DNA from 2 places in the Ensifer sp. D2-11 genome. Region 2 is predicted to be linked to the other one. Evidence: riboswitches for the same ligand, from Rfam matches in the RefSeq annotation. Region 2 holds a riboswitch; the other holds the start of a gene.
The links. Region 2 has a riboswitch for S-adenosylmethionine ahead of M1D34_RS13070 (O-succinylhomoserine sulfhydrylase). Riboswitches for the same ligand answer to the same signal wherever they lie in the genome.

Region 1 (15,639 bases), 760 kb from region 2:
CAATGCGACCCCGGGCGATCTGGCCGGCGGCAAGCCCGTCGTCGTGCTCGTCAACGGCGGTTCAGCATCCGCGTCGGAAATCGTGGCCGGCGCTCTCCAGGACCTGAAGCGCGCCACCGTTCTCGGCACGCGCTCCTTCGGCAAGGGTTCGGTGCAGACGATCATCCCGCTCGGCGACGCCGGCGCGCTGCGTCTGACGACGGCGCTCTATTACACGCCGTCCGGCAAGTCGATCCAGGGCACCGGCATCACGCCCGACATCAAGGTGGAGCAGCCGCTGCCGCCCGAGCTTCTGGGCAAGGTGGAAGCGCAGGGCGAATCCGATCTGCGCGGCCACATTCCGGGCCAGGAGGAGACCGAAGAGGGCTCCGGCTCGGTCGCCTACGTGCCGCCGGAAACCAAGGACGACATTCAGCTGAACTATGCGTTCGACCTGTTGCGCGGCAAGAAGACGGATCCGTCCTTCCCGGCCAATCCGGAACAGGCGCAGCTGAAGGAATAGCCCCCTCACCCGCAGAGTTCCGGGCAACATGAATCAAGGAGGCGCCGGGCTGTTCAACCCGGCGCCTTTATATTATCCATCGGCATGCAGCCGCATGTGCGATGATTCTGGCCTCCTTCAAGTCCATCGTCATGGCCAGCGGCGATTCGCGCCAGGATCGCAGCTCGACCGAGGCCCCGTTTGGCAACTGACCTCAATGCCCCCCTGGGCCAGAACCGGAAGGAGAGACCGGCACGCAAGCGCGATCTCGGTCGCCTCCTGCGCTATTGCGGCCTCAGTCTGGGAGCCCTTGCGGTCATCGGGATCTCGGCATGGAGCGCCCTTTCTCCCGGTCACCAGACCCGTTCGCCTGCAATGCCCGCAGCGACCGAAGCGACCCTCGCCACCGAACCAGCGCCACCCTCCGAGGGCCAAAGCAACGGGCCCGGGGCGCTCCACCGGAGCGGTGCTCTCTCCGGCGCACATGTCGAGGAAGTTCTGACCGATGATGGCGCGACGGTTAGGAAATACACGCCGCGTTCGCGCGAAACCGGCGGCCCCGCACTGATCGATGTCGAGCCGACGCGCGGGCAGGACCCCCGCATGGCAGCCCTTCCGAATGAAAGCCTTCTGGAAGACCGCCCCGAAGGCCGCCTGCCGGTCATCGGCCCGGACGGGCTGAGGCCGATGGAGCAGTATGCGCGCCCCTGGTCCGGCGCGCGCGGAACCCGGATCGCCATCGTCGTCGGCGGCCTCGGCCTCAGCCAGACGGGCACGCAGCGCGCCATCCGCGATCTGCCGCCGGAGGTGACGCTCGCCTTCGCTGCGGCCGGAAACAGCCTCCAGCGCTGGATGCAGGAGGCGAGGCGTGACGGCCACGAGATCCTGCTGCAGGTGCCGATGGAACCATTCGATTACGCCACCAACGATCCAGGCCCGCACGCGCTGCGCGTTTCTTCCGATGCCGGGAAGAACCTTGCGGAACTGCATCGCAGCATGGGACAGATCACCAACTACACCGGCGTCATGAACTATCTCGGGGGCCGTTTTCTCTCCAATGCGGATGCTCTCGAGCCGGTCATGCGCGATCTCGGCAAGCGGGGCCTTCTGTTCCTGGACGACGGGACGTCGGCGCAATCGCTCTCGGGAACGCTCGCCGGGGCCTTCGACGTGCCGCACGGTTTTGCCGATCTCGTGCTCGATGGCGAACTCAGCCGCAATGCCGTCCTGCGCAGGCTGGACGAGCTGGAGCGGATCGCGCGGAGGAACGGCACCGCGATCGGGGTCGCTTCCGCCTTCGATGAAAGCGTGGCGGCCATTGCCGAATGGATAGAGGAAGCCGGTGGACGGGGCATCGAGGTGATCGGCGTCGCCGCACTCGTCAAAGATCCGAAACAAAACTGATTTAAGCGCAGTAGACCACCGGGTCATACGGCTCGCGGCAACATGCAAGGAAGGACGATATGGGGAAGGATAAGGGGCGCGTCATGACGGCTGAGGATCTGCCCTATCGGCCATGTGTCGGCGTCATGGTTCTCAACCGGCAGGGACTTGTCTGGGCCGGGCACCGGCTCGCCGTCGGCAATTCCGAATATGACGGTTCGCCGCAGCTCTGGCAGATGCCGCAAGGCGGCATCGACGAGGGCGAGGACCCGCTCGAGGCCGCCTATCGCGAACTCTACGAGGAGACCGGCATCCGCTCGGTCTCGCTCCTCGCAGAGGCGCCGGACTGGATCAATTACGACCTGCCGTCGCACCTGATCGGGATCGGCCTCAAGGGCAAGTACCGCGGCCAGAGGCAACGCTGGTACGCATTCCGCTTCGAGGGAGACGAAGGCGAGATCGCCATCAACCCGCCGCCCGGCGGCCACGAGCCGGAATTCGACGCCTGGGAATGGAAGCCCATGCACGAACTTCCGGGCTTGATCGTGCCCTTCAAGCGCAAGGCCTATGAAGAGGTCGTCGCTGCGTTTTCGCATTTGGTGCGATGAGAGAAAAGACCGGCATGTCGCCCTCATCCGGCCTGCCGGCCACCTTCTCCCCGCAAGCGGGGCGAAGGGGACAAGCGGCAAACGCCAGGCCTCTTCCGCCGTCGAATGCGGGGCAAGGCAGAGCGGCGTGTCCCTTCTCCCCGCAGGCGGGGAGAAGGTGGCGGCAGCCGGATGAGGGGCTGATTCAATTCGCCGCCCCTTGAGAAGGTTGGAACTTATTCGGCTTCGTCGGCCGAAGCGGCGTTGAGCTGGCCGTATTTTTCCTCACCGATCTTCCGGAGCAGATCGAGCTGTGTTTCGAGGAAGTCTATGTGGCCCTCCTCGTCGGCGAGCAGTTCCTCGAAGAGCTTCATCGAGACGTAATCGCCGGCCGCGTGACAGATGTCGCGGGAATTCTTATACGCCGTGCGCGCGTCGTACTCGCCGGCTAGGTCGGCTTCCAGGACCTCCTTGACGTTCTGACCGATGCGCAGCGGCGCGACCGTCTGCAGATTCGGGTGGCCTTCGAGGAAGATGATGCGGGAGACGAGCTTGTCGGCGTGGTGCATCTCCTCGATCGACTCGGCGCGCTCCTTCTTGGCGAGCAGCGTATAGCCCCAATCTTCGAGAAGGCGGTAATGCAGCCAGTACTGGTTTACGGCACCGAGTTCGAGATAGAGCGCTTCGTTAAGCTGCTCGATGACCTTTGCGTCGCCTTTCAAGATCCGCCCTCCGGTTTTCTTCATGGAATTGTCTGAGGCGGGTCATGAAATCAAATATATCGGCGTCCGTCGAGTCGCGGCGGGCGTGATATTGCTCGGTGGTGCGGATGATGATGTCGACGACATTGGGAAAACAGCCGCAGCAACGGCCGCGTTTTTCCATCGCATGATAGACTTTCGCCGGCACGATCAACTGCCAACAGTCCTCGTCGAGGAGGCCGACGATCGTGTCCTCGATCTCTTTCTCGGTGATGAAATTGCAACTGCAAACCAGCATTTCGTCGTGTCCATCATACGCAACGCTCTGATTTTGCGATAAAGCAAAAGAGGACATTTGCCGTCAACTAAAAACTCTTCTCCATATGGTTGAGGAATGCATTAGAGCGATTCTAAACTTGACGGAAATCATCGCATTTTCATTACATTAGGCGATTCTAAGGAGAGGATTTTTCCTCCATGACTTGTAATTCCGGCAGCGGTGCCTGCGACATTTTTACACAGGGGGCGCCCTGGAGGCCTCAAGCGCAAGGCGACTTCGATGCGCGTAACGACTGGGGCTCAATGAAAATTGCGCCCCTTCGGCATGACCTCCGCTACCTGGGCGGCCGCCTCGCCCTCCGGCGCTGCGCGAGCGGGCAGGCCCAGGCGCAATTGCCGGAGTTTTTTCTTTTCGCGGGCGTCCGCGCTCGGCCGCAAGGCCCCGTCCGCGCGGTCGTTGACGCCGAAACGCCGCGCCTCCCGGCGCAGCAGGCCAAGCATCGGCGTTATATCCTCCAGATGATCGGCGACCACGTGAATGACGCCGCTCTGGTTCTGTAAGCGGCCGCGGACTTTCACAAGCCGCGATCCCATGACCTGCCGCCGGTATTTCTGGAACGTCTTTTCCCAGACGATGATATTGGCGATCCCTGTTTCGTCCTCGATCGTCATGAAGATGACGCCATTGGCAGAGCCCGGCCGCTGCCTGACCAGTACAAGGCCTGCCACCGTCACCCATCTTCCAGTTGCGGTTGCCGCCAGATCCCGGCTGCGCAGGATACCCATTCGCGAAAAATCCTCCCGCATGAAGGAAACGGGGTGCGCCTTCAGGGAGAGCGTCAGGGTGCGATAGTCATGAATGACCTGTTCGCCTGCCGGCATATCGGGAAGAGCGACCTTGGGCTCGATCTGCAGATCGTCGGAACCCGCCCCCTCGAAAAGCGGCAATCGCTCCACCGCCGACTGCTCGTCGAGCGCCTTTACCGCCCAGAGGGCCGCCCGCCGGTCGAGGCCTATCGACCGGAAGGCATCGGCATCCGCAAGACGCTCCAGAACGGAGCGGGAGAGCCCTGATCGAAGCCACAGGTCATGAACGGAGCGGTATCCCTCCCCCCGGCGCGCGACGAGCGCCTTCATATCCGTCTGCTTCAGGCCCTTGACCAGCCGGAAGCCCAGCCGCACGGCCTTCCGGGTTTTGATCACCTCCCGCATGCTGGCGTGGCGCGGGTGGACAGCATTCTTGTCGAAGGCGCCCTCGCCTTCGAGCAGGGCATCCCAATCCGAATGATTGATATCGACCGGCAGCATTCTGACCCCGTGTTCACGGGCATCGCGCACCAGTTGCGCCGGCGCATAGAAACCCATCGGCTGTGCGTTCAGGAGCGCGGCGCAGAAGATGTCCGGATAATAGGTCTTGAGCCAGGCCGAGGCATAGACGAGAGAGGCGAAGGAGGCAGCATGGCTTTCGGGGAAGCCGTATTCGCCGAATCCCTTGATCTGGTTGAAGCAGCGCTCGGCGAATTCCCTCTCGTAGCCATTCGCGACCATGCCCTCCACCATCTTCCGCTCGAAGGTGTGGATCGTACCGGTCCGCTTGAAGGTGGCCATGGCGCGGCGCAGGCGGTCGGCCTCGCTGGGCGAAAAACCGGCCGCTGTGATCGCGATCTGCATCGCCTGCTCCTGGAACAGCGGCACGCCCAGCGTCCTTTCCAGGACCGCCTTCAACTCCGGGCTCGGATAGTTAATAGGCTCCCCTCTTTCCCGCTGGGCTTCGCGCCGCTTCAGATAGGGATGCACCATATTGCCCTGGATGGGACCGGGGCGAACGATCGCTACCTCGATCACCAGATCGTACATTTCGCGCGGCTGCAGGCGCGGCAGCATGCTCATCTGCGCCCGGCTTTCGATCTGGAAGACGCCGACCGTATCGGCGCGGCAGATCATGTCGTAAACCGCGTCCCGATGATCCTGGTAGATTTCGGCCAGCGTTATCGGCTCGCCGTAATGCGCTTCCAGAAGCTTGAAACCCTTGGCAAGGCAGGTCAGCATGCCGAGCGCCAGCACGTCGACCTTCAGTATCTTCAGCTCGTCGAGATCGTCCTTGTCCCATTCGATCATGTAGCGGTCGGGCATGGCCGTGTTCATGATCGGCACGACCTCGTCGAGCCTGTCGCGGGTAATCACGAAGCCGCCCACATGCTGCGAGAGGTGGCGCGGAAAATTCATGAGCAGACTGGCATAGGCAAGCACGCGCCTGGTGAGAGGGTCCGCCGCGTCGAGCCCCGCCCCTTTCGCCTGCTCCTCGGTGAAAGGCGAAGTGCCCCAGCCCCAGATCGAACTGACGAGAGCCGATTGAACGTCTTCCGAAAGGCCGAAGGCCTTGGCGACCTCGCGCCCGGCGGAGCGCGAGCGATAGCTGATCACCGCGGCGGTCAGGCCCGCATGCTCCTTGCCGTAAGTCCTGTAGATATACTGGATCACCTCTTCGCGCCGCTCGTGCTCGAAGTCGACATCGATATCGGGCGGCTCGTCGCGATCCTTCGACAGGAATCGGTCGAACAGCAGGGTGAATTTCTGCGGATCGACGTCGGTGATGCCGAGGCAGAAGCAGACCGAGGAATTGGCCGCCGATCCCCGCCCCTGACAGAGAATATTCACGCTGCGGGCAAATTTCACGAGCTTGTGGACGGTCAGGAAATAAGGCTCGTATTTCTTGTCGTGGATGAGCTCGAGCTCATAGTCGATCTGGCGCATCACCTTTTCCGGCACGCCTTCGGGATAGCGCTCCGCCGCACCTTCCGCGACGAGCCGCCGCAAGCTTTCGGCGGGCGTCTCGCCATCGGCGTTTTCATCCGGATATTGGTGGCTGAGCTCGTCGAGGCTGAAGGCGAGCTCGCGGAAAAATTTCCGGGTATTGGCGATCGCCTCGGGATAGTCGCTGAAAAGCCTGGCCATTTCCCTTGGGCCCTTCAGATGCCTTTCGGCATTCTTCTGCAGAAGGAAACCGGCGCCGGCGATCGGCACATGCTCCCGGATGGAGGTGACGACATCCGCGAGCGGCCTGTAATGCGGGTCGTGATAGAGCGCGTCATTGGTGGCGAGCAACCCGATGCCGGCCTTTCGGGCAATTGCGGCCAGAACGGCAAAATCATGCCGGTCGAAACCGTCATAATGCGGCGCCAGTCCGAGATAGAGCCGGTTGCCCGCATGCTCCTTCAATGTCCCGAGCAGCACTTCCAGGCTCTCCGGTTCCGGCCGCCCTTCGCCTTGCATGACGATCAGAAGAAGCTCCTCCTGCCATTCGAGCAGGTCGGCGAGATGGAGCGTGCAGTCGCCCTTCTTCGAGCGCAGGTTACCGGCGCTGAGCAGGCGGCAGAGATGCCCCCAGCCCCGCCTGTTCTTCGGATAAGCGAGAATGTCCGGCGTGCCGTCGGCAAAAACCAGGCGGGCGCCCGGCTGGAAGGGATAGCCCTCCACCTTCGCCTTGGCATGAGCCCTGACGACGCCGGCGACGCTGTTGCGGTCGGCAATGCCGAGACCGGCAAGCCCCGCCTTCTTGGCGAATACGACCATCTCCTCGGCCGGCGCCGCCCCTTCGAGAAAGGAGAAATTCGTGCGCGCACCGAGCTCGCAGAAGACAGCATCCGCGCTCATGCGAAAACTCCGTGCATGAACCAGCGGGGCGAGGCGGTCTCCCTTCCGTAGAGACCTTCGCGAAACAGCCAGAAGCGGCGGCCCTCCTGATCCTCTATCCGGAAATAATCCCGCGTCGGATGATCCTCCCCGTCGATCCACCATTCGGCGGCGATGCGCTCCGGCCCTTCGGCACGGGCGACGCGGTAGCGGGTCTTGCGCCAGTTGAAGCTGCGCGGCGCACCCTCGGGCACTTCCGCCGTCGCCTCCACCGGTTCGGGATGCGCGAAAATCCGAAGCGGACGGTTCTCGGGGAAAGCCTTCTCTTCAAGGGCAGGCGTCCTCAGGACCGCGGCCACGTCCGTCACGGCGGCAAATCCGCCCGCCCGTTCCGGCAGATGGCTTTCGGCAAGGGTCGCCTGCATCAGGCAACCGGGCCCGAAACGGGCGGAGACCTTGTCGACGAAGGCCGCGAGCGGCTGGCTTTCGTCGGGGGCGCCGGAAAAATCCTGCTGCGCCGGATCGAGCCTTTCGCTTCTGAGGACCGAGAGCCGGACGATTTCGAAACCATATCCGGCATCGAGATCGTCATGAACCGCCTGCAGCCGCTCGCGAAAGAGGGCGGCGATGCGGACGGCATCGTTCAAGGGCACGGCCGCATGGGCTCGAACGCGGAATACCCGGCCGTCGACGCGGAACAGGAGGAGCTCGAAGAGCCGCCCGCCTTCGCCATGTCGCTCCAGCGAGGAGCGGACATCCCTGGCGAGGTGACGGGTCAGTTCGAGAATGTGTTCCTCGTCCTGCAGCGGCTCGGCGAGCCGGCGTTCGGCGGAGAAGCTCGGCACGGGCAGCCGGGGCGAAAGCGGCTCGTCCTCGAAGCCCCTCGCCTGATCGAGCCTGAGGAGAAGGGAGGAGCCGAAGCGGCGGGCGAGCGGCGCCCGCGGCGCTTCGAGAAGGTCGCCGATCTGTTTCAGCCCGACCCGTTCGAGTGCGGCCGCGGTGTCCGCCGGCAATCGCAGCGCGGCGACCGGCAAGGGTGCCAGCACCGGGTCTCCATCCCCGGGCGCAATGACGTCGGCATCGCCGTAACGGGTGACAGCCCAGGAAAGCCCGGCTGCGGAGGAGACGGTCGCCCGCGCCTCGACGCCGAGAGAGAAAAGACGCGACAGGACATCGCTGACGAGCGCCTTTTCGCCGCCATGAAGATGGGCGCAGCCGGTGATGTCGAGGAACAGGCCATCCGTGCCGTCGAGTGCCACGAGCGGCGTATAGCGGTCGCACCAGTCGGCAAGCGCCTCCAGGAAGGCCTGGTCGGCGGCCGGATCGGCGGCGATCACGTCGAGCGAGGGACACATGGCGCGGGCCTCCGCCGCCCCCTGGCCGCGCTTCAGGCCGATACGCTCTGCAAAAGTATCGAGCGCAACGAGCCGCATGGCATTGTCGATCTTGGCGGCGAAGACGACGGGCGGATGGTCAGGACGCCCGCGCGAAAGCCAGGAGGCGCCCCATCGGCTGCGCGCGACGCGGTCGGTCGGCAGATGCGGAAAGTGGATCGACAGGATCCGTTGGCTCATCGTTTGTCTGAAGAGCGGCGCTCCGGCGCTCATCGAGTGAGTAGAAGCGGCGGTCATGGGCGTTCCATTCGAGAAAGATGTCGTCGGAGGCTTGGCGCCTGCTTTTTTCGACAAGGAGGTGAAAGGCGGGATGGCCGATGCTGCCGCAAAGCACCGAACCATCGGGAAGAGGACGTTCGCCGGCCGGTGCCGGCTTGACCTGGAGCCGGAAGAAGGCGCTGCTCGCCTCCTCCTCGCCCGCCTGACGCAAGACGAGAAGAGGCACGCCGCCCGCCCGGGCCCTCACATGCAGACGCCGGCTCTCGCTCAGGGCGAGACAGGCAGGGTTGCCGCGGATTTCCAGAACGACCACGGCGAAGACCGGTACCGAAAGCGCCGTCTCTGCGATCCACAGCGCATCCTTCACCGTGCGCGCCGAAACGAAGAGGAAGCGCTCGGCATCGAGTCCATAGGCCTTGAGGCCCGGCGCATAAGGCTGACCCGCCTCACAGGCAGCAAGCGTCTGGCTGATCCAAAGGACCGGGGCCAGACGGCCATTCTCCTTCTTCTGCCGTTGATAGAGCACCGCAAGCGCCGCCACGAAGCCGGCGGCCGCGCCCGCATCCCGGGTTTCGGCATTGCGGATTTCCATCATGCCCTCGAGCGGCAACCCGCCCTGGAGGACCTCATCGAATTGCGGGACGCCGAGCGGCAGGATCTTGCGGCGCGTGGCCTCCTCCTTGCCGCGGCGAAAGCCGGCAGGGTCGGCCGTCTTGGCCGACCGGACGCATCCCGGCACCCCGCGATCTTCAATCCGCGCAATGGTCTCGCGAAGGGAAAGAACGGTTTGCCGTTGCACGGCGTTTCCGGCCATGACGGTCAGCTCCATCTGCATGTTCATGTTATGTTCTTATGGATTCCAGAGCTGCCCTCAAGAGTCAACAACCAATGTTGAGAATATATTCCTCTTTCTTCTCGGGATAGAATTCATCACTCGAAAAACAAAGGCAAAATCGCTATATGAGGGGCAACAAGGAGTGCCCATGGCCCGCATTGACCAAACCGATGATTGGCGGGAACGCCACGCACCGTCGCTTACCGTATTCGAACAGCTCGCGTTTGAAGCCTACAGCCACCTGCCTGAGGAATTCCGCAAGCTGACGACGGATCTCACGATCGAAATCGCCGACTTTCCAAGCGACGATGTCTTCGAAGACATGGCGCTCGAAACGCCGTTCGACCTGCTGGGCCTGTTCGAAGGCCGCGGCCTCGGTGAACGCTTCACCATGGAAACCGGGGAGTTCCCGAACCGCATCACCCTCTACCGCCGCCCGATCATCGACTACTGGGCCGAAAACGAGGAAACGCTCGGCGATATCATCACCCATGTGCTGATCCACGAGATCGGCCACCATTTCGGCCTGTCGGACGACGACATGGAGCGGATCGAGGAAAGCGTGGAACACGTGGGCGGCTGAGGCCTGTTGAGATTCGGATACCCGCCGCGCCTGCCTGATTTCCTCATCCCTGCGCGCGGGGGCAAGTCCGACCCGAAACGATCCCTACTGCTCCGACAGCTTCATGTCGGGATGATAATCCTTGCCCTCCACTTCCTTCACCACCGCCTGGCCGCACTGCATGTGCTGGGTGTCGGCATTGAAGGCGTAGGTCGGCGGACCGTGCAGCGTCCACCCCTGGTTCAATGCCGCCGTCACCTTGTGGCAGAAGGAGGCATCGTCGGGGCCGGTGAGAAAGCGATAGAGCTTCAAGATTTTGCCTTTCGTTTTTCGATGATGTCCGCCTTGGCGGCGATCTTCATCGCCTGCTCGAGATGGAGGCGCTCGACCATCCGCCCATGAAGGTTGATGACACCCTTTCCGGCATTGTCCGGCAAGGCAAAGGCCTCGATGATCGCGCGCGCCTCCTCGACCGCAGCCTCGTCCGCGGCGAAATGTCGATTGGCCGCATCGATCTGCGCCGGGTGGATCAGCATCTTGCCGTCAAAGCCCATGTCGCGTCCCTGCCGGCACTCCGCCTCGAACCCTTCCGGATCGCGGAAATCGTTGAAGACCGCGTCGATGGCGTCGAGCCCGCTGCCGCGCGCGGCAAGAAGGATCTGCATCAGCCACGGAACGAGATAGGTCCGGCCCGGAAGGGCGGGCACGCCCGTCTCCTTGCGAAGATCGTTCAGCCCGACGACGAAGCAGTCCAGCCGTCCGCCGGAGGTGCGGCCGGTCTCGGCGATCGCCGGCCCGTTCACGACCCCGCGCGGCGTCTCGATCATCGCCCAGAGCCTCAGCTCATCCGGCGCGTCCCTTTCCGAAAGCCAGTCGAGCGCGCCTTGAATATCGGCGGGGCTTTCGACCTTGGGCAGGAGGATGGCATCGGGCCGCGCGGCAAGAGCCGCTGCGAGATCGGCCTCGCCGAAGCCTGAGCCCGCCGCATTGACGCGGATGACCGTTTCGCCCTGCGGCCGGTTGCCGGCAAGATGCCGGACGAGCGCATCGCGCGCCGCAGCCTTGCGGTCCGGCGAGACGGAATCCTCGAGGTCGAAGATCACGGCGTCCGCCGCCAGTTCACGGACCTTGGCGAGTGCGCGCTGATTGTCGGCCGGAACCGAAAGCACCGAGCGGCGCAGCCGCACGGGATGATGGTCGATCGCTCTCATGCCGTTCCCTGTCATGCCGTTCGTTGTGCCTGCCTTTCAACCTTTGCGCAAGCCGAGACGAGCGGACCCTCTTGCAAGCGGCGTGGCCAGCACCCACATGCCGAACAGAAAGGTGACAATCATGCAAAGCATCCGCTCTGTTCTCTTCACGGCCGCCGCCATCACCATCACGCTCGTGGCCTTCGTGTTCACCGCCTCGCTGGCCTTGGCGCTCGCCGGGATCGCCGCCATCATTGCCGTCGGCAGCGCGATCGCCGCCAAGCTCAACGGACGGCCCGTGCAGGCGCGTGCGCGCGCACGCGCCAATCCGGGAAGCACTCCGCGCGAGATGCGGGTATGGAACGACGGGCGCGGGACGATCATCGATCTTTAGAATGGGATTGCCGGAAGCGGGATGAGGCAAGTTGTGAAGCGGTTTTCCGCCCGCCTCCCGCTCCATGAAAGCAGATTCCCCTTCATTTCGGCGCAAAACTGATCTAAACGCTTCTCGAACATTTCCGCTGAAATCGAAGGCCAAGTCATGGACAAGTTCGTCAAGCTCACCGGCGTTGCCGCTCCCCTGCCCGTCGTCAACATCGACACGGACATGATCATTCCGAAGGATTACCTGAAGACGATCAAGCGCACCGGCCTCGGCACGGGGCTTTTCGCCGAGGCGCGCTACAACGAGGACGGCACCCCCAATCCGGACTTCGTCCTCAACAAGCCTGCCTACCAGAACGCCAAGATTCTCGTCGCAGGCGACAATTTCGGCTGCGGCTCCTCGCGCGAGCATGCGCCCTGGGCGCTTCTCGATTTCGGCATCCGCTGCGTCATTTCGACCTCGTTCGCCGACATCTTCTACAACAACTGTTTCAAGAACGGCATCCTGCCCATCGTCGTCAGCCAGGAAGACCTCGACAAGCTGATGGATGACGCCAGCCGCGGCTCCAATGCCATTCTCACGGTCGATCTCGAAGCGCAGGAGATCACCGGTCCGGACGGCGGCTCGATCAAGTTCGAGGTCGATGCCTTCAAGCGCCACTGCCTGCTGAACGGCCTCGACGATATCGGCCTCACGCTCGAAAAGGGCGGTTCCATCGACAATTACGAGAAGGCGACCGCCGCTTCCCGCCCCTGGGCCTGAGCTGCCGGATGACCCGCAAGCTCATCTCGTCCGGCTCGCCTTTCGAAAAGACGGCAGGCTATTCGCGTGCCGTCGCGAAAGGCGACTGGTGCTTCGTCTCCGGCACGACCGGCTACGACTATGCGACCATGACCATGCCGGAAACGGTGGAGGAGCAGGCGCGCAACTGCCTGAAGACGATCGAAGGCGCCCTGAAGGAAGCCGGCTTCTCGCTGTCGGACGTCGTGCGCAACCACTACTACGTCACCGATGCGAGCTTTGCCGACCGCGTCTTCCCGATCTTCGGCGAGACCTTCGGCGAGATCCGCCCGGCCGCAACGATGATCGTCTGCGACCTCATCCGCCCGGAAATGCTGATCGAGATCGAGGTCACGGCGTTTCGGGGATAAGGCAGAACGACGGACAAGGGCTGCCCCCTCACCATGACCCAATCTCCCGCAAGCGGGGCGCGGGGACTGGAAGAGTGCCGCCCATCCCTTCGCCCCGCTTGCGGGGAGAAGGTCGCGGCAGCGGGATGAGGGGCCGCCTAGACGCCGTCGAATCCTTTTTCATTGACCGCGCGGTCCTCCTCGCGCTATCAAATGATCCGTGGTGATTTGGCCGGCCGGCTTGCAGCCACGTTAAAGAAGTCGCTAAAGGGCCGAGGGAACAATGGATTTCCGAGGACCGGTCGCGATCGTTTCGCCGCCGGTTTTTTTGTATTCGATCGAGTGGACGCCCATGCCCATCAAGATACCCGATACGCTGCCCGCCTTCGAAACTCTCGTTCACGAGGGTGTGCGGCTGATGACCGAGACCGAGGCGATCCGCCAGGACATCCGGCCGCTGCAGATCGGGCTTTTGAACCTCATGCCCAACAAGATCAAGACCGAGATCCAGATGGCGCGGCTGATCGGCGCCACGCCGCTTCAGGTCGAATTGACGCTGGTCCGCGTCAATGGCCACCGGCCGAAGAATACGCCCGAAGAGCATCTGCTCGCCTTCTACGAGACCTTCGAGGAGGTGGAGGCCCGCAAGTTCGACGGCTTCATCATCACCGGCGCGCCGATCGAGACGCTCGAATACGAAGAGGTCACCTACTGGAAGGAGTTGCAGCGCATCTTCGACTGGACGACGACCAACGTCCATTCGACGCTGAACGTCTGCTGGGGCGGGATGGCTGCGATCTACCATTTCCACGGGGTTCCGAAATATCCGTTGAAGGAAAAGGCCTTCGGCGTCTACCGCCATCAGAACTTGCAGCCCTCTTCGGTCTATCTGAACGGCTTTTCCGACGATTTCGCCGTTCCCGTTTCGCGCTGGACCGAGGTGCGCCGCGCCGATATCGACCGGGTGCCGGATCTCGAAATCCTGATGGAATCCAAGGAAGTGGGCGTCTGCCTCGTACACGAGAAGAAAGGCAACCGGCTCTACATGTTCAATCACGTCGAATATGATTCGACGTCCCTGTCGGAGGAATATTTCCGCGACGTCGATGCCGGCGTGCCGATCAAGCTGCCGCACGACTATTTCCCCCACAATGACTCCGCACTTCCGCCGCAGAACCGCTGGCGCAGCCATGCACATCTCTTCTTCGGCAACTGGATCAACGAGATCTACCAGACGACGCCCTACGAGCTGGCGAAGATCGGAACCGGAGAGCGTTGAAGCAAAAAGTATGACTTTCCGGTTGCCGCCTGGGCGGAAATGCAGCAGGTTGACGCCGACTCGCGGAAATGGGGAGATGCATGGGAACAGACACGGAAATCTTCGGCCACCTGCCCTCCGGCGAGCCCGTACAGCGCCTGACGCTTAAGGGCGGCGGGCTGACGGCGTCGGTGATCACCTGGGGCTCGGTCATACAGGATTTGCGGCTCGAAGGACATGCAGCCCCGCTCGTGCTCGGCTTCGAGGATTTCGAAAGCTATCCGGCCCATTCCTCCTATTTCGGCGCCACGCCCGGCCGCAACGCCAACCGTATCGGCGGTGGCCGCTTCGCGCTCGAAGGCAAGGCCTATCAACTCGAGCTCAACGAGAACGGCGCCACGCATCTCCACGGCGGCAGCGACAATATCGGCAAGCGCAACTGGTCGATCCGCAGGCAGGTCGAAGACAGCGTAACGCTCGAGATCACCGATCCGGACGGCCGTGCCGGCTACCCGGGCAATTGCACGATCACCTGCACCTATACGCTGAAACCGGGCGGCACGCTCAACGTCGTCTACGAAACTGAGACCGACGCGCCGACCCTCGCCAATGTCTGCCAGCACAGCTATTTCAACCTCGACGGCGGCTCGGACGCATTCGGCCACGACATCATGATTGCGGCAGACCACTACCTGCCCACCGACGAGCGGCAGATTCCGACGGGCGAGATCCGCCCCGTCGCCGGCACCGCCTTCGATCTGCGCGAAATGACCTCGCTTGGAAGGCAGCTGGACGGCGGCGGAATCGCCTACGACCACAATTTCTGCCTCTCGCCGGAGCGCGTGCAGAAGCGCTCCGTGGCGCTCGTACGCAGCATCAATTCCGGTGTGTCGCTGGAAGTGCTGACGACGGAGCCCGGCGTGCAGCTCTATACCGGAGAAAAGCTCGACGTACCGGTCCCCGGCCTCGAAAGCCGCCGTTACGGCCCCTTCGCCGGCTTCTGCCTCGAAACGCAGATATGGCCCGATGCGGTGAACCACAAAGGTTTCCCGAATGCGGTGCTGAGACCGGGCGAAACGCTCCGGCAGGAAACGGACTACGTTTTCACGAAGAACTGAAGCAAGGCAGAGGCCGTTGGAGCACGTTCAGTTCACCGTTTCATCGAACAGTGAAACGCTCCATCCCGCCGCTAATCGACGCCGCCTTCCACCGGCAGCGCGATACAGGTGACGAATTCGGCTGCGGGCGAGGAAAGAAAGAGAATCTCAGCGTTTCAGCGCCTGGATCGGACTTGACAAACCCCGCCTATGTTACGTTATTACGTTTATAAAGTGAAATGTAATAACGTATCCATGAAGCCGGAACATAGCCCCCGGCCGTCCATGCGACAGTGAGGTTCTCGCCAATGCCCGATCAGCTTGCCCCTACCCCCGTCACCGTCCTTACCGGCTATCTCGGAGCAGGAAAGACCACGCTTCTCAACCGCATCCTCTCCGAGCCGCATGGCAAGAAATTCGCGGTCATCGTCAACGAGTTCGGCGAGGTCGGCATCGATAACGACCTCATCGTCGATGCCGACGAGGAGGTGTTCGAAATGAACAA
Region 2 (15,639 bases):
CGCTGCCGGGCACGGCGCTCGAGCCGAAGGCCGAAGCCGCCCGGGGCGCCAGGCTCGGTTTCTTCGGGGACGACCCGCGCGATCTTGCCCGAGCGCCTCTCGCGCTCGACGATCCGGCTGCGAGCATCGCCCCGGAAGACGCCGCGCCGGACTTGTAAGGCTTGGAGCAAGTCCTTAACTGTCACCCACCATTGCAGGTCCGCCGAACCCGTTATGCACCCGTCGTGTATCGCGGCTCCAATGAGAACAACGAAAGGATCGAGAGGCAGGATGTCCACAAGTCTCAGCCAGCACGAAGCCCTTGTCCACGTCATGGTCATGATGTCCGCCGTCGACCGGAACATGACCGACGACGAGATTGCACGCATGGGCGTGCTCGTGCGGTTCCTCCCGGCCTTCAACGGTTTCGACGAAGATCACCTGATCCATATCGGCCGCGAATGCGCCGCCCAGCTTGCGGCACCGGAGGGCCTCGACGTGGCGCTCGAAATGGTTCGCGAGGCGTTGCCGCAGCGGCTCTATGAGACGGCCTATGCCCTTGCGGTCGAGATCGCTGCCGCCGATCAGCGTATCCGCAACGAGGAAATCCGGTTGTTGCAGCTGCTGCGCGACCGTTTGGGCCTCGACAAGCTCGCCTGCGCGGCAATCGAGCGCGGAGCCATCGCGCGCTTCCGCAAATAGGCTTCAGAAACAGGTCCTTGCCCGTTCCCGGCACGGAACAATATGCTGGGCCGGGTTTGATGCAACGGGGATCGATGCATGCTCTATTTCGGTCTCGCCGAACCGGTCTGGCGGCTCGCGGCCTTTGCCGCCGCCTTCGCCGCACTGGCAGCGCTCGAACTTTTTCATCCGCGGCTGGAGAGGCCGGAGCTGATGCGGGCTCTGAAGGCACGCCGCTGGATCACCAACCTGTCTATTCTCGTCCTATCCTCCCTCCTGCTTCGCGTCGCCTTTCCCGCTGCCGCCACCGGCGTTGCTGTCTGGGCTCAGGGACGCGGCTACGGCGTGCTCCCGGCTCTCGGCGTCGCCCCGCCGCTTGCCGGCCTGATCGCCTTCATCGCGCTGGACTTCGCCATCTGGCTCGAACACGTCGTGTTTCACAAGATACCTGTCCTGTGGCGCATCCACCGCGTCCACCATGCCGATCCCGGGGTCGACGTCACCACAGCCCTTCGCTTTCATCCCCTCGAAATTCTGCTGTCGATGATCTGGAAGAGCGCGGTCATCATTCTGCTCGGCGCGCCCGCACTCGCCGTTCTCCTGTTCGAAATCGTGCTCAATGCCGGGGCGATGTTCAACCACGCCAATCTGCGTCTGCCGAAAGGCGCCGACGGGCTGTTGCGCCACGTCATCGTCACGCCCGACATGCACCGCATCCACCATTCCGTGGAAAAGCGGGAGACCGATTCAAACTACGGCTTCAATCTTTCGGTCTGGGATCGGTTGTTCTCGACCTACGTCGCCCATCCATCGCGCGGCGACGACGGGATCGAGACCGGGCTGAAAGCCTACGGGCGCATCGAGCCGATAAAGCTCCTGTGGTCGCTCGTGCTGCCGTTCCGGCGTGGGTAGAGCGAAATGACGGGATAGCCGCGAGTGGAGCCGCCTCAATAAATCCCGTCCGGGAAATAGCGAAGATAGATCTCCTCGAGCCTGCCGCTGCGTGAGAGCGCCAGCAAAGCGTGGTCGATCGCCTGGGTCAGGGCCGGCTCGGCCTTGCGGTTCATGATCGTCAGTCCCTCGCCCAGGAAGCGCTGGGAAAAATAGGAGCCCTCCAACATGGCGCAGCATCCCCCGGCGAGGTTGCCGGAGACCCAGAAGGACAATTGCATGCCATCGGAGAACGCGGCCGCGACGGTGCCCCCGCGAAGCGCGGAGAGCAATGCATCCCGGTCCGGAAAGCCTTTGGCTTCGAGCTTCGGGAAAAATGCCTTCAGCATTGCCTCATGCGTGGTGCCGGAGACGACGCCGACGGGCTTTCCGGCAAGATCGGCAGGACCGGCGATCGCCCCGGCGGCCTTGGTGTTGACGACGAAGCGGGCGGGCAGTTGCATGAAGGCGCGGGAAAAGGCGAAACGCTGCCTCAGCTCCGAAGTCACGGCAATGCCGGCGGCAATCGCTTCCCCTTGCCCCTGCTCGAGGGCCGGCATGAGCTCCGGATAGGTCACTGCCTGGATCTGGCACTTGGCTTCGATCTCCAGCTCACGGCATATCTCGCGGGCGAGGTCGACATGGAAGCCCGACAGCTTGCCCGACTGGTCGATGAAGTTGAAGGGCGGGAAGTCGACGGTCGTCAGGAAACGAAGCCTGGCAAGGCCGCTGAGGTCCGGCTTGGCAATCCGTTCGCGGGCATCGAACAGCCGGGGCAGTTCCTTCGGCTGCGCCAAAGCCAACCCCGGGGCGAGAACGGCCGACAGTACCAATATCCAGAGAATCCGCAGCGCTATGGCGCCTCTATGAAAGGAGGAATTGGAGCGGGTGATCGGGATCGAACCGACGACATCAAGCTTGGGAAGCTGGCGTTCTACCACTGAACTACACCCGCGACAGAACCGGAAATTTCCTCAACAGCCGCGATCTGTCAAGCACAATGCTCACTCGGCGCGAAAATGCTTGGAGAGCTTGAGCCCCTGCGCCTGATAATTGGAGCCGAGATCGAGGCCGTAAAGTCCCTCCGGACGTTCCAGCATGTGCTCGTAGACGAGACGGCCGACGATCTGCCCGTGCTCCAGAATGAACGGCACTTCGTGGCTGCGGACCTCGAGCACCGCCCGGCTGCCGCTGCCGCCGGCGGACGCATGGCCGAAGCCGGGGTCGAAGAAGCCGGCATAGTGGACGCGGAACTCGCCCACGAGCGGGTCGAAGGGCGTCATTTCGGCCGCATAGCGCGGCGGCACATGGACGGCTTCGCGGGACACGAGGATGTAGAACTCGTCCGGATCGAGCACGAGATCGTCGCGGCCGCGGCTGTAGAGCGGCTCCCAGAAGTCGAAAACGGCATGCTGGGCTTTCTTGTCCACATCGACCACCGATGTGTGATGCTTGCCGCGGTAGCCGATCAGGCCGTCCGGCCCGGTGCCCTTGAGGTCGATGGAAAGGGCGATGCCGCCGCCGGAAACGTTCGGCCGGTCGCTGGCGACGAGGACGTCGCTTTCGTGCAGAGCCAGCAGTTCCTGCTCGGAAAGAACCGAGTGGCCGATGCGGAAGCGTATCTGCGAAAGGCGCGAACCACGCCTGACTACGATCGGAAAGGTCCGCGGGCTGATTTCGAGATAGAGCGGTCCGCTGTAGCCCGCCGGAATCTTGTCGAACTCCTGCGCCCTGTCGGTAATCACGCGCGTGAAGATATCCAGTCGGCCGGTGGAGCTCTTCGGATTGGCGGAGGCCGACATGTCTGCCGGCAGCGAGAGGCTTTCCATCAGCGGCACGATGTAGACGCAGCCGGTCTCGAGCACGGCGCCTTCGCTCAGATCGACGACATGCAGCTTGAGCCGGTCGAGCTTGTCGGCGACCAGATGAGACGGGCCGGGCATGAAGCTCGCCCGGACGCGGAACGCCTTGGATCCAAGGCGAAGATCGAGGCTGGCCGGCTGGATCTGGTCATCATCCAGCACCTTTTCGCTCTTCAGCCGTCCCGAGGCATACAGCGCTGCAATTGCGCGGTCGGCCAAAATCCCTGTGTCGCGCCCCATTCCGATCCTCATTTACAGTTGCCAGACAAAACCAAACTCCGGGAATTGACGCAAGCGCGGCCAGGCAGTATTGGAGCTTTATCCCGTGGTGATTTGGCCGGTCGGCTTGCAGCCACGTTAAACAAGTAGCTAAAAAGGCCGGGTGTCAAACCGGTCGTTTCGCGGCCGGTTTTTTTGTTTTTGAAAGTGACGTTCTCATGAGCAAGAATTGGCGCCCGGCAACCCAGCTCGTCCACGGCGGAACGCTCCGCTCCCAGTATGGCGAGACCTCGGAAGCGATCTTCCTGACGCAGGGCTTCGTCTACGACAGCTCCGAAGCGGCGGAGGCCCGCTTCAAGGGCGAGACCGACGGTTTCATCTATGCGCGCTACGGCAGCCCGACCAACGACATGTTCGAGAAGCGCATGTGCATGCTCGAAGGGGCGGAAGACGCGCGCGCCACCGCCTCCGGCATGGCGGCGGTTTCTGCGGCAATCCTTTGCCAGGTGAAGGCGGGTGACCACATCGTCGCCGCCCGGGCGCTCTTCGGCTCCTGCCGCTGGGTCGTGGAAACGCTGGCGCCGAAATACGGCGTCGAGTGCACCCTGGTGGACGGTCGCGATCTCAAGAACTGGGAAGACGCGGTGCGCCCGAACACCAAGGTCTTCTTCCTCGAGAGCCCGACGAACCCGACGCTCGAAGTGATCGACATCGCCGGCGTTGCCAGGCTCGCCGATCAGATCGGCGCCAAGGTGGTGGTCGACAACGTCTTCGCCACGCCGCTGTTCCAGAAGCCGCTGGAGCTTGGCGCCCATGTCGTCGTCTATTCCGCGACGAAGCATATCGACGGCCAGGGCCGCTGCCTCGGCGGCGTGGTCCTCTCCGACAAGCAGTGGGTAGACGAGAACCTGCACGACTATTTCCGTCACACCGGCCCGGCCATGTCGCCCTTCAACGCCTGGACGCTGCTGAAGGGCATCGAGACCCTGCCGCTCCGCGTCAAGCAGCAGACCGAAAGCGCCCGCCGCGTAGCCGATTTCCTCGCGGAGCAGCCGCAGGTCGCCCGCGTCATCTATCCGGGCCGCAAGGATCACCCGCAGGCCGACGTCATTGCCAAGCAGATGAGCGGCGGCTCGACGCTGGTCGCCTTCGAGCTCAAGGGTGGCAAGGAAGCAGCCTTCGCCCTGCAGAACGCCCTTGAAATCATCCGGATCTCCAACAATCTCGGCGATTCCAAGAGTCTGATCACCCATCCGGCGACGACCACCCACAAGAACCTCACCGACGAAGCCCGCGCCGAACTCGGCATCTCCGCCGGAACGGTGCGCTTCTCGGCCGGTATCGAGGACAGCGAAGACCTCATCGAGGATTTCGCAAGGGCGCTGAAGGGCGTAAACGCCTGACCGGCACCATGACGAAGCCCGCGTCAGCGGGCTCGTCAGTCTTGCCGAAAAGTCAGTCTTGCGAGAACGATCCGCGACAGCGCGGTATAGAGGCAGACGAGCGCGAAGACCGTTGCGAATAACGGGAACCACCCAGGGAAAAGGCACGAGAGCAGAAAAAAGACGATCGTCTCCGTCGCCTCTGCGAGCCCCGTCGTGAAGTAGAGCGACTTCGCACCGCGCACCGCGGTCGTCAGGGCGCGCTTCTCGGCCATCACGGCATAGGCGAGGAAGCTCGCGCCGTTGACATAGAAGGCGAAGAGCAAAAACCCGCCGGCAAGACCGTTTGCGGCCGGATCTGCGATGATGAAACCAAGTGGAACGGCGCCGTAAAAGGTGAAATCGAGAACGATGTCGAGAAAGCCGCCGAAATCCGTTTTCCGGCTCGCGCGGGCGACGGCTCCGTCAAGGCCGTCGCAGAGCCGGCTCACAAGGATCAGGGCGGCGGCAGGCAGATAAGCGCCGAGACCGATGAGCAGGGCTGCCGCAAGGCCAAGGCAAAGGCCGAGGATCGTGACGGCATCGGCACCGACCCCGCGGCCGGCCAGTGCGGCGCCGAGCCTGTCCAGAACCGGATCGAGCCGCCTGCGAAGCGCGCCGTCAAGCATAGCCGTTGCCTCCTAGATCACGATGTGATCGATTCCAAGAAGTTGGAGCGGGATGCGGGCGAAAACCGCGCACACCTTTCCTCATCCCGCTCCAGGGAATTTGATACCACTCGCACAATCTCGCCGTTATTCTTGACGAAACCATATTGCTGTAGAATACGCGTACGGATTTGAAACAGGGTGTTGCACATGTACCGCGCGCTGACACGCGACATCGAAGTGACGGTCGAGCCGTACTACCTGGAAGAACAGTCGGATCCCGACGACAGCCGCTATGTCTGGGGCTATCGCATCATCATAGCGAACCATTCCGGACTCGCGGTCCGGCTGATGACCCGCTACTGGCACATTACCGACGAGAACGGTCAGGTGGACGAGGTGAGCGGCCCCGGCGTGATCGGCGAGCAGCCGCTGCTCAATCCCGGCGATACCTACGAGTACTCCTCCGGCTGCCCGCTGGATACACCCTCCGGCGTGATGTTCGGCCATTACAGCATGGAGGCGGAAGGCGGGGAGACTTTCGATGTCGCCATCCCCGCCTTCTCGCTCGATTCGCCGGGCCTCGTCCGCACGCTTAATTGATTCAGCGCGGCTGCCGCTATTGCGGACGGACCTCGCTCGCCTCGAAGCGGTAGGTCGTCGAGCAGAACTCGCAGGTGACTTTGATCAGGCCGTCCTCGACGCTGGCTTCGATATCCTCGTTGCCGAGCCCCACCAGGACGTCCCTGATCTTCTCGCGCGAGCAGCTGCATCGATCGTAGACCGCCTGCGGCTCATAGACGCGCACGCCGCGCTCATGGAACAGACGGTACAGCAATCGCTCGGTACCGACCGTCGGATCGGTGAGTTCATCGGTGTCGATCGTCTCGACCATCACCTTGGCTTCCGCCCAGAGGTCGTCCTCGTCGAAGAAATCCTCGTCGCCCTCGTCACCATCGCCGCCCGGCAGATCCGCCTGGCGCATCCGGTCCGGCGCGTCGGGGAGGAACTGCGCGACCATGCCGCCGGCGCGCCAGCGGTGCCGCGGCTTGCCGTTCTCGTCCTTGTCGAGAAGCTCGGCAACGGCGAGGCGCACCCTGGTCGGTATCTGCTCCGACTGGCGGAAATAGGCGCCGGCGATCTCCTCGAGCGTCGCCCCGTCAAGCGCGACGATGCCCTGATAGCGCTGCGTGTGCGCACCCTGGTCGATCGTGAAGGCGAGGACGCCGTTGCCCAACAATTCGTGAGGCTGGACGCACCCGCTCTTTTCGGCGTCGGCGAGCGCCTCCTTATCATAGCGGGCATAGGCGCGGACGCGGTCCGGCGTCGAGAAATCCGCGACCACGAGATCGACCGGCCCATCGCCCTGTGTCTGCACGATCAGCTTGCCTTCGAATTTCAGGGACGTGCCGAGCAGGACCGTCAGCACCACTGTTTCGGCGACGAGCCGCGCGACAGGGAGCGGGTAATTGTGCCGTTCAAGAATGGCATCGAGCATCGGGCCAAGCTGGACGGCGCGGCCGCGCACGTCGAGTCCCTCGACCTGAAAGGGCACAACCTGATCGTCACCGGCAAAATCGAACTCGCCAAGTCCCGGCGCTGTTTCTGTCATCGCTTGCTCCTTGCCTCGACCATGATCACGCGGATCGATTCAATCCGGGACGTGGCCATGACCCATTCCAAAAACTGCATGCGGGATGCGGACGGAAACCGCTCGCTTCCTCTTCATGTCCGATACGGTTTGCATCGAGTGCACCGGCGCGCACCGGTACAACCGTCCGCCATTCCATTTGATCCCGTCATGGACGAATTTCTCCGCCGGCATTTGCTCTGCGTCGAAGCACCCCTTGGGCGCCAAGCACGTGATAGCCGGCGTGGGGCGACTGGCCGATTTGATGATCGGAGCCCCCGCTCACCGCCCTAGATCGTGTTGCACCGTGCAGATTTCAAGAGAACGCCTCGCGCCCGCCTCCAGCCGTCAGACCGCGCCCATGCACCAGGCGAGGATCGATTTCTGCGCGTGCAGCCGGTTCTCGGCTTCGTCGAAGACCACCGACTGCGGGCCGTCGATGACCTCATCGGTCACTTCCTCGCCGCGGTGCGCCGGCAGGCAATGCATGAACAGCGCGTCCGGCGCTGCATGCTTCATCAGCGCGCCGTTGACCTGGTAGGGCTGGAAGACGTTGTGACCGCGGGCGCGATGTTCCTGGTTCATCGAGATCCAGGTGTCGGTGACGACGCAATGGGCACCGGCAACCGCCTGCTCCGCCTCGTGGCTGAGCAGGACCTCGGCCCCGTTGTTGCGCGCCCAGTTCAGGAACTTGTCATGCGGTTCGGAGCCGAGCGGCACGGCCATGTTCATGCGGTAGCCGAAGCGCGCCGAGCCTTCGATCAGCGAGTGAAGCACGTTGTTGCCGTCGCCGGTCCAGGCGATCGTCTTGCCCTTGACCGGTCCCCGGTGCTCCTCGAAGGTCATGATATCGGCCATGATCTGGCACGGGTGCGTATCGTCGGTGAGCCCATTGATGACGGGCACGGTCGCATGCTCCGCCATCTCCAGAAGCCGGCGGTGGTCGGTCGTGCGGATCATGATCGCGTCGACGTAGCGCGACAGGACCTTCGCCGTATCGCCGATCGTCTCCGCCCGGCCGAGCTGCATTTCGGTACCCGACAGAAACAGCGTCTCGCCGCCGAGCTGGCGCATGCCGACATCGAAGGAAACACGCGTGCGGGTGGACGGCTTCTCGAAGATCATCGCGAGCATCTTGCCGGCAAGCGGCTTCTCGGCAGTCCCTGCCTTGGTCGCCGACTTGCGGACGCGGGCATCGTCGATGATGGTCCTGAGGTCGGTGGCCGTCATGGCCGAGAGATCGAGGAAGTGTCTGGTCATACTGCCTTGTTTCCTGTCGTAGAATCCGTTTGTCGACCCCGCCCGGGCCGGTTCGATCCGAAACCTTCGGGCGCTCAAGCCGCGGCGTTGCCGCTCTTGCCGCTCACCGCCTCCGCGGCGCGTTCGAGCCGTGCCAGTCCTTCGCGCGCCTCGGCCGGGGTGGTGATCAGCGGCGGCAACAGGCGCAGAACGTTTTCGCCGGCCGGGACGACGAGCAGTTTCTCGGCGCGGATCGCCTTCAAAAGGTCCGCGGAGGGCACCTTCGCCTTGATGCCGAGCATCAGCCCGTCGCCGCGGATTTCCTCGATCACGTCCGGAAAACGATCCTTCAACGAAGCGAGCCCCTGACGGAAGACGAGAGCCACCTCGCGCACCTGATCGAGGAAGCCTTCGGCGAGAACGACGTCGAGCACGGCATTTCCGACCGCCATTGCGAGCGGGTTGCCGCCATAGGTCGAGCCGTGCGTGCCCGCCACCATGCCGGCGGCCGCCGCTTCCGTCGCAAGGCAGGCGCCGAGCGGGAAGCCGCCGCCGATGCCTTTGGCGACGGCCATGATATCGGGTTTGATGCCCGCCCATTCATGGGCGAAGAGCTTGCCGGTCCGGCCGACACCGGACTGGACCTCGTCAAGGATCAGAAGCAGGCCGAACTCGTCGCAGAGTTCGCGCAGCCCTTGCATGAACTCCTTCGATGCCGTCCGAATGCCGCCCTCGCCCTGGATCGGCTCGACAAGGATCGCCGCGGTTTCTTCATTGATCGCGTTCTTGACCGCGCCGATATCGCCGAAGGGGACCTGATAGAAGCCCGGCGCCTTCGGCCCGAAGCCCTCGATGTATTTCTGCTGTCCGCCGGCGGCGATCGTCGCGAGCGTGCGGCCGTGGAAAGCACCTTCGAAGGTGATGACGTGGAACTTCTCGACGTGCCCCTTGGCGAAATGATAGCGCCGCGCCGTCTTGATCGCACATTCGAGCGCTTCCGCACCCGAATTGGTGAAGAACACCCGATCGGCGAAGGTCACCTGGGTCAGCCGCCGCGCAAGGCTTTCCTGCCCCGCAATCTCGTAGAGATTGGACAGATGCCAGACCTTGTCGGCCTGCGCCTTCAGCGCCTCGACGAGATGAGGATGGGCATGGCCGAGCGAGTTCACGGCGACACCGGCAGCGAAATCGAGATAGCGCGTGCCGTCTTCGGCGATCAGCCAAACGCCTTCACCTCGCTCGAAACGCAACGGCGCGCGCAGATAGGTGTCGTAAAGCGGCGTGGTTGCGGCCATGTCGAGCTCTCCTTCATTCCGGCGGCATCGGACCGTTCGGCCCGATAAAAATCAAAAATGCCGCCTTGCGGCGGCGACAGGCACTATTCCCATTTCGCACCGCGATGTCAACAAAACCAAGGTTTGCAGGCGCTTTGCGGATACCGATTCCGAAGCGCGAAAAAATCGCACTCTGGGACTTGCAAAAATGCAACGCTCCGACAGCAAGTTGGGGAAAACCGCGAAATCGATTCGGCGCGATTCCGGCGACTCTTGCCACGGAGTCACCCTGCCGGTAGGTTAACATTCAATTACTAGACGCATGCGGCGGACCTAGTCACCAAAAGTATTATCGCGTTGAATCTTCGGGTTTTTCCCGGAGAGCGGTGACGGATTCCGCCATCCCAACGCCGAGAACGGGGAGTGCAGAGATGAACTGGACTGACGAGCGGGTCGAGAAACTGAAGAAGCTGTGGTCGGAGGGCCTGAGCGCCAGCCAGATCGCGGCGCAGTTGGGCGGCGTCAGCCGCAACGCGGTCATCGGCAAGGTTCATCGGCTGAGCCTGCCCGGGCGCGCCAAGGCCGGCGGAAGCACGGCCGCTGCAGCCCGCCCCAAACGGGCGACGTCTGCCCCGCGCGCACCGAACTATGCTGCGCGTTCCGTAACCCGCACCGTAACCCGCACGGCCGGTGCGACCGCGCTCAAGGAAGAGCTCGCCGTCGACCTGGCGATCGACCAGGAGCTGCAGATCGACAGGAATATCGTCCTGCCGATGTCGCGGCGGCTGGAGCTCACGGAGCTTACCGAACGCACCTGCAAGTGGCCGATCGGCGACCCGCTCAAGGAAGAGTTCCACTTCTGCGGCAACGACTCCCCGGAAGCCTCTCCCTATTGCACCTTTCATGCCCGGCTGGCCTACCAGCCCTCTGCCGAGCGCCGGCGCATGCGCTGAGGCGCCTGCTCATTCCGCTCTGGATGCACGACGAAAAATGGGGCCGTAAAGGCCCCTTTTTTCTTTGCCATGCCGTAAGCCGGCACCTTCGGTCTCAGCTCTCCAGCGAATAGCCCGCGCCGCGCACCGTCCGGATGACGTCGGGCATGTTGGAGAAGTTCAGTGCCTTGCGCAGACGTCCGACATGGACGTCCACGGTCCGTTCGTCGACATAGATGTCGTGCCCCCAGACACCGTCCAGGAGCTGTGAACGGGAGAAGACGCGCCCCGGTGAGGACATGAGAAATTCCAGCAGCCGGAACTCCGTCGGGCCGAGGCGCACTTCACGGCTGCGGCGGTGGACGCGGTGCGTCTCCCTGTCGAGCTCGATATCGCCGCAGCGCAGGAGCGTCGACAGAACCTCGGGCTTGGCGCGCCTGAGCATCGCCTTGACCCTCGCCATCAGTTCCGGCGTCGAGAAGGGCTTGACGACGTAATCGTCGGCCCCGGTGGCAAGGCCCCGCACGCGCTCGCTCTCCTCGCCGCGCGCCGTCAGCATGATGATCGGCAGGCGCTCCGTTTCCGGCCGCTGGCGCAGCCTGCGGCAGAGCTCGATGCCGGAAACCCCGGGCAGCATCCAATCGAGGATGAGAAGGTCGGGCAGGCGCTCCTGCAGGCGGATCTCCGCCTCGTCGCCGCGAAGGATCGTATCGACCTCGAAGCCTTCTGCCTCGAGATTGTAGCGCAGGAGAACGCTTAGGGCTTCCTCATCTTCGACTACGGCAATCTTCGGCAACATTCAGTAGGACTCCTTCCTACGCACGACAGCCGTCATGCCGCCGCGCACGGTGGTAGGCCGCGCCAAAGCGGCCGGAACAAATTCTGCATAGGCCCGGATGCCGGGCGATCTCAGTCCGTCACGGAACCCAATGTCGACGTCATGTCGTCCTTCGGCCGTTCGCCCTGCGGCTGGGCGCCTGTCGCCATGTAGTAGATCGTTTCGGCAATGTTGGTCGCGTGATCGCCGATACGCTCGATGTTCTTGGCGCAGAAAAGAAGATGCGTGCAGGGCGTGATGTTGCGCGGATCTTCCATCATGTAGGTCAGCAGTTCCCGGAACAGAGAAGTGTAGATCGCGTCGATCTCTTCATCGCGTTCGCGAATGCTGTTCGCCTTTTCCGGCGAACGGGAGGCGTAGACGTCCAGGACTTCCTTCAACTGAACGAGCGCGAGCTCGGCCAGGTGTTCGAGGCCGCGCGCAAGCTTGCGCGGTATGCCCGAACCGGCGACGGCAATCACGCGCTTGGCGGTGTTCTTGCCGAGATCGCCGACGCGCTCCAGGTCCGCGGCGATACGGATCGAACCCATGATCTCCCGTAGATCCGAGGCCATGGGCTGGCGTTTGGCAATGGTGACGATCGCCTTTTCGCCGATCTGCCGTTCCGCGTCGTCCAGAATGGTGTCGTCGGAGATAACCTTCTGGGCGAGAGCAAGATCGGAATTGACGAGCGCACGGACGGAGTCCGCGACCATCTGCTCGGCAAGACCGCCCATCTCGGAGATGCGGCGCGTGAGATACTTCAACTCTTCGTCGAAGGCGGACATGATGTGTGCGTGAGACATATTCGTTTCCTCGGGAGACCCGCCGTTCTGAATGGCTCGGTCGATCTTAAACCGGGAGGGACGGAAAAGCGCCGCCCCTCTCGCCATCAGCCGAAGCGGCCCATGATGTAGTCCTGGGTGCGCTGATCGTCCGGGTTGGTGAACATTTTGTCGGTATCGTTCTCCTCGACGAGATTGCCGAGATGGAACATGGCCGTGCGCTGCGACACGCGCGCCGCCTGCTGCATCGAGTGGGTGACGATCACGATCGTGAAATTCGCCCGCAATTCGTGGATGAGTTCCTCGACTTTCGCGGTCGCGATGGGATCGAGCGCCGAGCAGGGCTCGTCCATCAGGATGACTTCCGGGCTGACCGCGACGGCGCGGGCGATGCAGAGGCGCTGCTGCTGACCGCCGGAAAGTCCGGTGCCCGGCTCCTGCAGCCGATCCTTCACCTCGTTCCAGAGCCCGGCCTTCTGCAGGCTCGTTTCCACGACCTCGTCGAGTTCGGCCTTGGTGCGTGCCAGGCCATGGATGCGCGGCCCGTAGGAGACATTGTCGTAGATCGACTTCGGGAACGGATTGGGTTTTTGGAACACCATGCCGACCCGGGCGCGCAGCTCCACCACGTCGATCGACGGATCGTAGATATCGTCCTCGTCGAGCGTGATCTTGCCGGTCACGCGGCAGTTCTCGATCGTGTCGTTCATGCGGTTCAAAGTGCGCAGAAACGTCGATTTGCCGCACCCTGAGGGACCGATCAGCGCCGTGACCGTGTTCTCGCGGATGTTGAGGTTGACGTCGAAGAGCGCGCGCTTTTCGCCGTAATAGACCGACACATCATTGCCGATCATCTTGTAAGGCACCGTATTCATTTTCTGGTCAAGAGCCTTTTCGACTGCAGCTTCCGACATGATGTTCATAGTCCTTACCCCACTACCAGCGACGCTCAAAGCGACGCCGCAAGAGAATTGCCCCGAGATTCATGAAGATGAGAAAGATCAGGAGAATGATGATCGCTCCGGACGTACGCTCGACGAAGGCACGCTCTGCCTCGTTCGCCCACATGTAGATCTGCACCGGCAGCGCCGTGGACGGCTCCAGCGGCGACCCCGGAAAGTCGACGACGAAGGCGACCATGCCGATCAGAAGCAGCGGCGCCGTTTCGCCCAGTGCATGGGCGAGGCCGATGATCGTGCCGGTCAGGATGCCGGGCATGGCAAGCGGCAGCACGTGATGGAAGATGGTCTGCATCTTCGATGCGCCGAGGCCGAGTGCGGCGGAGCGGATCGACGGAGGCACTGCCTTCAGGGCCGCCCTGGTAGCGATGATGATCGTCGGAAGCGTCATCAGCGTCAGCACGAAGGCACCGACGAGTGCTGCCGAGCGCGGCATGCCAGCGAAGTTGACGAAGACGGCAAGCCCGAGGAGGCCGTAGACGATGGACGGTACGGCCGCCAGGTTGTTGATGTTCACCTCGATCAGGTCCGTCAGCCGGTTTTTCGGCGCGAACTCCTCGAGATAGATGGAGGCGGCGACGCCGATCGGCAGCGACAGAACGAGCACGATCAGCATCATGTAGAGCGAGCCGAGAAGGGCGACGCCGACACCCGCCGCTTCAGGCCGGCTCGACGCGCCGAAGGTGAAGATGCCGGTGTTGAAGCTCTTCTTGAGCACGCCGGCCTCGGCAAGTTGGTTCATCCATGCGACCTGCTCATCCTTCACCTTGCGTTTGGTTTCGTCGACCGACAGGTCGATCTGTTCCTTGAACGCGGAATCGATGTTCGCCTCGGCAAGCAGCGTCACAGGGATCGTCCTGCCGATGACCGACGGATCGGCGACGACGATGTCACGCAGCTGCGTCCGGGCGCTGGCGGAGACCATATCGGCCGCCTGCTTCACCAGCGGCCGCTTCGACGGATCGAGGCCGAGCTGCTTTACCAGAGCCTCGCGCACCAGCAGCGGGTAGTTGGCGGTATAGAGTTGCTTCGGATCGGTCGCCCGTTCGTTCTTCGGATCGATCACCTTCTCGGAAAACTCGATCGGCAACGTGATCGTCGTCTGCTGGAAGGCGGTATAGCCCTTCGAAACGACGCTCCAGAGGAGAACCGCGAGGAAGAACAGACCGATGGCGATGGCGCTCATTCCGAAGGCACGGAAGCGGCGCTCCGCCGCATAGCGGCGCTTGATGCCGATATCGCGTCGGCTTGCGGCAGGTCGGGTGGAGACCCTTACCGTCGGGGAGGCAAATTCGGTCATTCGTACTGTTCCCGATATTTGCGCACAATGTAGAGCGCGTAGATGTTGAGGCCGAGCGTGATGACGAAGAGCGTGATGCCGAGCGCAAAGGCGACCAGCGTCTGCGGCGAGGTGAACTCGAGGTCGCCCGTCAGCTGATTCACGATCTTGACCGTCACCGTGGTCATCGGCTCTAGAGGGTTCAATTGCATGCGCGCCGCGACACCGGCAGCGAGCACGACGATCATCGTCTCGCCCACCGCGCGCGATGCCGTCAGAAGCAGCGCGCCGACGATGCCGGGAAGTGCTGCCGGCAGGATCACCTTCTTCACCGTTTCCGAGCGCGTCGCACCGAGGCCGAGCGAGCCGTCACGCAGCGCCCGCGGCACCTGGGTGATGATGTCGTCGGACAATGAAGAAACGAACGGGATGAGCATGATGCCCATGACGATGCCGGCGGTGATGACGCTCTGGGCCTGAATGAAGTTCTGGTAGTTGCCGGTGACGAGACCGTTCAGTTGCGCGGAGATGTCGCGCAGGAAAGGTCCCACAGTGACCAGCGCGAAGAAGCCGTAGACGATCGTCGGGATGCCGGCGAGCACTTCCAGGAGAGGCTTGGCCGTGGAACGCAGCCGCGGGCTTGCATACTCGGCCATGTAGATGGCGGCGAAGAGCCCGATCGGCACCGCGAAAAGCATCGCCACGAAGGCGATATACAGCGTGCCTGCAAGCAGCGGCAGCAGGCCGAACTGGCCGGAGGCGCCACCGCTTCCGGCCGCAGCGAAGCGCGGGTCCCAGACCGTGCCGAAGAAGAACTCGAAGGGCGACACCATGGTGAAGAAGCGGCCCGCCTCCGAGAGCATCGAGGCGACGATGCCGACCGTCGTGAGAATGGCTATGGACGAGGCGACGATGAGCGAGCCGAGCATGACGCGCTCCACCCGATTGCGGGCACGGAAACGGACGTCGATATTGCGGATCGCATAGAGTCCGCCGGCAACGGAAACGAGCAGCACGACGGCGC

Region 1: another riboswitch for S-adenosylmethionine. It lies ahead of metA (homoserine O-acetyltransferase MetA); the one in region 2 lies ahead of M1D34_RS13070 (O-succinylhomoserine sulfhydrylase).

Annotation. Positions count from the first base shown of each region.
Region 1 covers NZ_CP096433.1:3,465,567-3,481,205, reverse strand. The annotation lists gene M1D34_RS16580 (S41 family peptidase) at 1-502, shown strand, start outside; gene M1D34_RS16575 (divergent polysaccharide deacetylase family protein) at 683-1,885, shown strand; gene M1D34_RS16570 (RNA pyrophosphohydrolase) at 1,945-2,472, shown strand; gene bfr (bacterioferritin) at 2,688-3,173, opposite strand; gene M1D34_RS16560 ((2Fe-2S)-binding protein) at 3,139-3,450, opposite strand; gene M1D34_RS16555 (error-prone DNA polymerase) at 3,732-7,085, opposite strand; gene M1D34_RS16550 (DUF6504 family protein) at 7,082-8,638, opposite strand; gene M1D34_RS16545 (ImuA family protein) at 8,538-9,518, opposite strand; gene M1D34_RS16540 (metallopeptidase family protein) at 9,661-10,095, shown strand; gene M1D34_RS16535 (DUF1737 domain-containing protein) at 10,180-10,386, opposite strand; gene M1D34_RS16530 (HpcH/HpaI aldolase/citrate lyase family protein) at 10,383-11,285, opposite strand; gene M1D34_RS16525 (hypothetical protein) at 11,407-11,658, shown strand; gene leuD (3-isopropylmalate dehydratase small subunit) at 11,806-12,411, shown strand; gene M1D34_RS16515 (RidA family protein) at 12,420-12,800, shown strand; SAM riboswitch at 12,990-13,067, shown strand; gene metA (homoserine O-acetyltransferase MetA) at 13,063-14,058, shown strand; gene M1D34_RS16505 (aldose epimerase family protein) at 14,139-15,155, shown strand; gene M1D34_RS16500 (CobW family GTP-binding protein) at 15,443-15,639, shown strand, end outside.
Region 2 covers NZ_CP096433.1:2,710,286-2,725,924, forward strand. The annotation lists gene M1D34_RS13040 (thermonuclease family protein) at 1-158, shown strand, start outside; gene M1D34_RS13045 (tellurite resistance TerB family protein) at 271-681, shown strand; gene M1D34_RS13050 (sterol desaturase family protein) at 760-1,572, shown strand; gene M1D34_RS13055 (transporter substrate-binding domain-containing protein) at 1,608-2,423, opposite strand; tRNA gene M1D34_RS13060 (tRNA-Gly) at 2,471-2,545, opposite strand; gene M1D34_RS13065 (2'-deoxycytidine 5'-triphosphate deaminase) at 2,595-3,692, opposite strand; SAM riboswitch at 3,768-3,846, shown strand; gene M1D34_RS13070 (O-succinylhomoserine sulfhydrylase) at 3,890-5,074, shown strand; gene M1D34_RS13075 (CDP-alcohol phosphatidyltransferase family protein) at 5,110-5,721, opposite strand; gene apaG (Co2+/Mg2+ efflux facilitator ApaG/CorD) at 5,911-6,303, shown strand; gene M1D34_RS13085 (Hsp33 family molecular chaperone) at 6,320-7,312, opposite strand; gene argF (ornithine carbamoyltransferase) at 7,679-8,590, opposite strand; gene M1D34_RS13095 (aspartate aminotransferase family protein) at 8,665-9,864, opposite strand; gene M1D34_RS13100 (hypothetical protein) at 9,878-10,123, opposite strand; gene M1D34_RS13105 (GcrA family cell cycle regulator) at 10,275-10,796, shown strand; gene phoB (phosphate regulon transcriptional regulator PhoB) at 10,891-11,574, opposite strand; gene phoU (phosphate signaling complex protein PhoU) at 11,685-12,398, opposite strand; gene pstB (phosphate ABC transporter ATP-binding protein PstB) at 12,485-13,300, opposite strand; gene pstA (phosphate ABC transporter permease PstA) at 13,314-14,636, opposite strand; gene pstC (phosphate ABC transporter permease subunit PstC) at 14,633-15,639, opposite strand, start outside.